3 regions of the Bacillus sp. M5A3_1b genome follow, and region 2 is predicted to be linked to each of the others. Evidence: riboswitches for the same ligand, from Rfam matches in the RefSeq annotation. Region 2 holds a riboswitch; each other region holds the start of a gene.
What was found. Region 2 has a riboswitch for thiamine pyrophosphate ahead of tenA (thiaminase II). Riboswitches for the same ligand answer to the same signal wherever they lie in the genome.
Positions count from the first base shown of each region.

Region 1: it holds a riboswitch for thiamine pyrophosphate, as region 2 does, so the genes downstream of both, tenA (thiaminase II) here and tenA (thiaminase II) in region 2, are expected to answer to the same signal.
Region 3: it holds a riboswitch for thiamine pyrophosphate, as region 2 does, so the genes downstream of both, ACLBWW_RS05700 (energy-coupled thiamine transporter ThiT) here and tenA (thiaminase II) in region 2, are expected to answer to the same signal.

Region 1 covers NZ_JBKEZY010000006.1:294,174-296,447, forward strand. The annotation lists gene ACLBWW_RS18900 (heterocycloanthracin/sonorensin family bacteriocin) at 236-565, opposite strand; gene tenA (thiaminase II) at 866-1,555, opposite strand; TPP riboswitch at 1,678-1,783, opposite strand; gene ddlB (D-alanine--D-alanine ligase) at 1,856-2,274, opposite strand, start outside.
Region 2 covers NZ_JBKEZY010000007.1:290,020-292,293, forward strand. The annotation lists gene ACLBWW_RS21210 (ABC transporter ATP-binding protein) at 1-261, opposite strand, end outside; gene tenA (thiaminase II) at 230-925, opposite strand; TPP riboswitch at 1,008-1,110, opposite strand; TPP riboswitch at 1,171-1,282, opposite strand; gene ACLBWW_RS21220 (SH3 domain-containing protein) at 1,552-2,274, shown strand, end outside.
Region 3 covers NZ_JBKEZY010000001.1:1,066,109-1,068,382, forward strand. The annotation lists gene feoB (ferrous iron transport protein B) at 1-482, opposite strand, end outside; gene ACLBWW_RS05695 (FeoA family protein) at 479-706, opposite strand; TPP riboswitch at 901-1,002, shown strand; gene ACLBWW_RS05700 (energy-coupled thiamine transporter ThiT) at 1,088-1,762, shown strand; gene ACLBWW_RS05705 (sensor histidine kinase) at 1,968-2,274, opposite strand, start outside.

The sequences.
Region 1 (2,274 bases), on a different contig from region 2:
GTAATAATTTCTTTTGCTACCCACTAACTAGAAGCAACAGATTCCTTATTTGATGGTAAAAATATAAAAAAGCAATGATTAGGTTTTAAGTCTAGTCATTGCTTTATATATCTTATCTTGATTTACAACTAAAAATCTAAATATCATTCTTTCACTTGAATGCTACATATGTTTTTATTAAATTCTTTAATAAAAATTATATAATGCTTCACTAATGGATTCCTTTTTTCTCTTATCAATATTCATATGTTACAATAGTACCAGTTGTATCAGTAGTACCATTAAAACCACTAAAACAATTTGAACAACTACCACAGCCACCACAACCTCCGCAGCCCCCACAACCAAAACAACCAAAGCAACCAATACAACGGAATCCACCACAACGAAATCCACCACAGCGACCTGCACAACCTCCACAACGACCACCACAACCTCCACAGCGACGAACAGCATCTTCAATATAGTAATATGGATATTGGTTTTGTTGGTCCCAATACACGATATTTCCAGGCTGGTAATCATTAAGGCTTAACGCTTGTAGTTCTTGTTGAAACTGATTCATTTTCATGACCTCCGTTTATAAACTTCAACCTTTTCAATACTTTCCTATATTTCTGTTCGTTAAATCTAAGTAGAAATAGCGCTATCAACTAAGTTCAATACGTACACCTACAAAGTATGACCTATCACTAGATAATGTACCTTGTTCATATACCTATTTTTAGGTTATTTTTCCCATAGGCTCATTTTTATAAATTGAAAAAAGACGCACTTAGATCGATGCGTCTTTTTGCGATACTTCTTTTGTGAAATCATATACATAAGTATTATTCATACCTGTGAATAACAATACCTCTACTCATTATCCAATTACATCTTTTATTTCTGTATTGACTGGCCACTTTTCTAAAGTATAGGCCATTTCCCAAAATGAATATTCATATTGACTGCTAATAATAAAGTGCTGTTTCATTCGATTTCGATCTGCCTCTGTCACTTTTTCAGCTATTGTATCTAACCGTGTAATTTGTTCTTCAACTAATGTTCTGAACCAATCAGATCCATAAGCAGAAATCCATTCGTTATAAATTGGCTCTTCTGGCTGACACTCTTTTAAACGTTCACCAATTTCATAATACAACCAATAGCAAGGTAAAATTGCTGCAATGATATCGCCTAAATGTCCTTCATACGCAGCACGATACATATGTGAAGTATAAGCGTATGCAGTTGGAGCAGGGATAAAATTATTTTTCTCTTCTTGTGTTATCCCTAGTTTCTTCGCAAAGTTCTCATGTAAAGATAATTCCGCCTCGTATGTATTTTGAGCATGATGTGCCATACGAGCTGTCGTTTCTAATTCTAGAGCCTTTGCAGCTCCTAAAGTTTGTACTCTAGCGAAGTGACTCAAATAATATGAATCCTGAAGTACGTAATAGCGAAAACTAGCTAAATCTAACGTTCCTTCACCAAGTTGTTTTACAAAAGGATGATGAAAACTAGCTTCCCAAATTGAATCTACTTCTTGACGTAATGATTGTGAAAATGTCATTTAAATCCCTCCAATAAAGTATAAAATTTAAGTATTTACCCACAGTTATTAAATCTGTAAAATAAAAAAACTTTCTTTACAAACGTAAAGAAAGTGAAATTGACAGTATTTATTCATAAAATAGTAATGTCTTCCCACTTCCCTACGCTAGTATTAACCAGATCAGGTACTAAGAGTCTCAAATTCTCATTTGATCTCAGCCTATAATAGGCCCCCCTAGTGGATAAATATTTAATTTTCGTATTGCATTCATCATAACATACTTCATGTTACTGTCAAAAGTATTCATGATAGCGCTTCTTAAAACCCTTCTTCTTTTCTTACTTTTAATGAAGTTTCAATAATCATATCTAATAGTTTACTATAATGAATACCAGCTGCATCTGCACTTTTCGGTAGTAAGCTTGCTTGTGTCATCCCTGGTAATGTATTAACCTCCATTACATATGGAATTCCGTCCTTTACCATCATATCCACCCTTGCATAAACGCTGCATTTCAATGCTTTATAACAAGCCAGTGACGCTTTGTTTACACGTTTCTTCAATTCAGCTGGAAGTTCGATAACTTCTTCAATTGTACTAACATCATCATATTTTGCATTGTAATCAAAGAACTCAGCTGCATGTCGGATTGAAATAATAGGTAACTGTTTTCCATCAAAAATTGAACATGTAATCTCATCACCTTTTATATACTTCTCTATTACTACTTCAGAAT
Region 2 (2,274 bases):
CGTTCTCCATGGCAGGAGCATATCTTTTTGGGGCATATACCCTACAGGATGGCTCTTTATTTCTGTCAGCTCTATCTGTCCCGTACTTGCTTCTTCTAAACCTGTAATAAGGCGAAATAGAGTACTTTTGCCGCATCCACTCGGTCCAATAATACTTACAAACTCTTTATCTTGTATAGAAGCATTTAATTCATTGATGATTGGTTTCTCATCATAATGAAAAGAAACATTATGAAACTGTAGTATGTTCTTGCTCCTCAAATCCCCACATCTCCTTACGATAGGACATATCCCAGAATAAATATTCAAATCGACTGGAATATAGGAATATCTCCTCTAATCGATCTAGCTCTTTGTCAGACTTTCCAACTGCCATTTCATTTAATAAATCTATTAACCAAATACAAAGGCTACCGTATTCTTCTGAACTATATCCTTGAATCCACTCACCAAAGAACTCATGATCTCTTGCTCCAGGAATATCGTTTAAACGCTTTCCAATTTCCCAGTAACTCCACATACATGGAAGAAGTGCTGCTATTAATTCCGCAAGTGTGCCATTTTGAGATACAGACATCATGTAATTTGTATAGGCTAAATTTTTAGCAGATGGTTTTGCAGATTCTATCTCCTCTATAGAAATACCAAGTCTTTTTGCATATTGTTTATGGATCGTCATTTCTCCATTTAATATGCCATCAATTTGTTCAGCAAATTTCCCCATTACTTGTGGATTCGTTGCTTTTACAACACCAATCGCATATAGCTTTGCATAATCTAACAAATATAAATAATCTTGAATAATATAATACTGAAACTTATCTTTTTCTAATGTGCCATCTCCCATACCTACTACAAACGGATGATTATGACTCATCTCCCAAACTGGTTGTACAGTTTCTAATAATCTATCGCAAAATTTCATTTCGCTATCCCCTTTCAATTTATATATCTAAATAAAAAACCACTTCTAAATAAGAAGTGGTTACAGCAAATAAAATTATAATTTATTCGTTGTTCCACTTCCCTTCGCTAGTATTACCTAGATCAGGTCTGTAAGGGTTAAGGATTATTCCTCTCTCAGCACAACAAGCACCCCTAGTGGTTTCAATATGAAATTTTCAAACAAAAAAGCCCCGTTTCTATACGCAAAGAAACGGGGACTCATTATTAGTGTCCGAATTGCTTCCCTACGCTAGCATAATCTAGATCAGGTAATGAAAAGGATCAAAGGCTTACGGCCTACTCTCAGCTGGCAACACCAGCTCTCCTAGCAAACTATGAAATTAACACTGTCAGTATAACATCGTAATAAGACATCATCAACTGTTTTAATTTTCCCAATTGTCAACGAAATAACAAAACTATATAATACTTATATTCTATGTTAGAAATTATTATCCTAATTAATTGGATAAAAAGGAATTATTATCCTCGAAAAATTTATTTTTATATTGATTTCATATTACATTTATGTGAATACACCCACTATATTATATCTTTATACTATAATAAAATTACAACTATACAACTAGAGGAGGTCTCTATTATATGAATATGAAAGCTACTGCTTTAACAGCAACTACTGTCGCAATTGCCTCTTTACTTCCTTCTATGGGAGAAACAAATGTACAAACAGCCAACGCTGAACAATTATCTAATGTGAAAACTGGATATGTCAAAGTCGATCAAGTAGCCTTACATACAAAAGATAACGCAAATAGCTCTTCAATTGATACAATTCGCTTTAATACGAAAGTGAACATACTTGAAACAACTAATGGCTGGTATAAAGTATCTGTTAATAATAAAGTAGGTTACGTACAAAAAGATGCTATTCTACTAAAAAACAAACTTCAATCTAATAATCAGTACATCGTTAATGCCAATGCATTAAACGTTCGTTCTGAACCTAATTTAGAATCTTCAATTTTAGATGTATTACCAAATGGGAAATTCGTTACCATTCAAGAAGAACAAGGCGAGTGGTATAAAATTTTACATAATGGCAAAACAGGTTACGTACAAAAAGCATTCGTATCTAATGGTTCACAGCCTTTAGTAAAAGGCATCACAGTTCAAAATAATACGAAATACACAGTTGCAACACCTAAACTTAATGTACGTGGCAACGCTAGTACAAGTAGTGCACTACTTGGTTCATTACAAAATGGTACACAAATACAAGTAGTGGAAACTGTAGGAACTTGGTATAAAATTCGTTTTGGCACAGGATACGGATACGTAGCAAAACATTATGTGATGCAAAATCAA
Region 3 (2,274 bases), on a different contig from region 2:
TTTTTGTCATTTTCTTTAAGAGTCGCAAGTAGTTCTTCACAACCTTTTCCGCTTCTTGCAACGACAGGAACGACTGTTACACCTAATAACTGTGATAATCGTTTTACATTAATTACAATGCCTCGTTGCTTTGCCACATCGACCATATTTAATCCGATTGAAACCGGCTTTCCAAACTCAAGTAATTGCAACGTTAAATGCATATTTCTCTCGAATTGCGAAGAATCCACTATATTTAACATATGATGAAATTCGTCTGTTAGTAGAAAATTTGTAACGACACCTTCATCACGCGAAACTGGATTCAAATCATAAACACCTGGTAAATCAATTAATGTCCCTTGCTTATCTTTTAATTTACCAACCTTCTTTTCTACTGTTACACCGCTCCAGTTTCCTACGTATTCATAAGAACCAGTAAGTGCATTAAATAATGATGTCTTCCCTGTATTCGGATTCCCTAGCAAAGCTACCTTATTCACGCTAATTCCACCTTTATCATTTTCGCGTCACAATGACGAATACTAATTAACTGTCCACGACACTCCAATGTACAAGGACCTTTGAACATCGCTTTCTGCTTCATGCGAAGTTCACTTCCTTCAGAAAGACCGAAAGCAGCCAATCTTCTCTTTAGTAAATGATCTAAAGACTGAACGCTTTTTACTAACACTTTCTCACCGATTTTAATATCTACTAAGCTCATAACCTTCCCCCTCAGAAGAGAATGATAATTATTTTCAAAAAAATTATAGCACACTCTATTTCTCTTGTACTATACCCTTTTGCTTCACATTTATTAATATTTCGCTACAATTCTATTTCAATCATTGTCATACTGTATTCGTTTGCCATTCTCATCCATTTCGCTTACAATAAACAATAGCAAATAAAGAATCTCGTTATCACTGGGGGAGCCATGCCGCTGAGAGGGAACACTTCGTTCCGACCCTTCGAACCTGTTAGTTAATGCTAACGCAGGGATTGTGCAAACGTCCGAAATACATACCTCTTTTTATTTACGTATTTCGTATCCTCCTATGATATCTATTCTTTTTTGTACAACTTGGATTTAGGGGGAGACAACATGCGTAACACCAATTTACAAGCGATGATCGAATCTGCAATTCTTGCAGCCTTCGCCCTGGTCATCGACATTTTACCACTTTCAATCAAAATATCAGCAACAGGTGGTTCCATCTCATTCGCTATGATTCCTATTTTTATTATCGCATATCGCTGGGGCTTCAAAATGGCTTTCTTAGGAGGCTTAATTTGGGGATTATTACAAATTGTCGTAGGCGATGCCATTATCGTCACACCAATTCAAGTACTAATTGAATACTTCGTTGCTTTCGCATTCATTGGATTTGCTGGTTTATTCTATCGACCAATTCAAAAAGCACTTTTAACATCCAATGTAAATAGCTTAGAACAATCCAATTTAAGTAGCCGTAAAGACAAACCTTCACAAAAACAAAACGAAGGAAAGAAAGTTATTGGTTACATTATTGTTGCCACATTTGTTGGTAGCTTTGCTCGCTACTTCTGTCACTTTATTGCCGGTATTATTTTCTGGGGACAATATGCACCGAAAGGCCAATCAGCAGTTCTATATTCTTTAATATTTAACGGTAGCACAATGATTGGTTCCTATATTCTATGTACCGTTTTACTTATCTTTTTATTTATCACTTCACCACGTTTATTCAAAAGCATCAATGCTTATCAACTGAATTCGAAGAAAAAGAGCGCTTCATGAGCGCTCTTTTTTTCATATCGTAATATCAATTAAAAATACAATAAATACACAAAAGAAAATAAATACCATTATACTTAGCCAATTGCTATGCACGGTTCATCGACTCCTTACATAACCTCATTTTCTAACCAGATTATATCGCTTAAAAATAAAGATTAGGTAAAGATAATATGAAAATAAATTAAAAAAGCGTAGATTACATTGTCTACGCTTTTTTCGGTAAATAGAAGTAAAATAATACACCATCTTTTGTATTTTCTGCCCCATATTCAGCTTCGTGTAATTCTAAAATATTTTTAGAAATAGCTAGACCAAGCCCAGTTCCACCTTGTGAACGCTGGCGAGCTGCATCCACGCGATAAAAACGATCCCAAATTTTATCTAATTGCTCTTCTTCAATGTGAGTGCCTTTATTTTCAATACACACTTTTATACGATCCTTCTCATCTATTGTAGAAATGATAATATCTTCTTTATTTGGTGTATAACGTATGGCATTCGTAATGAAGTTC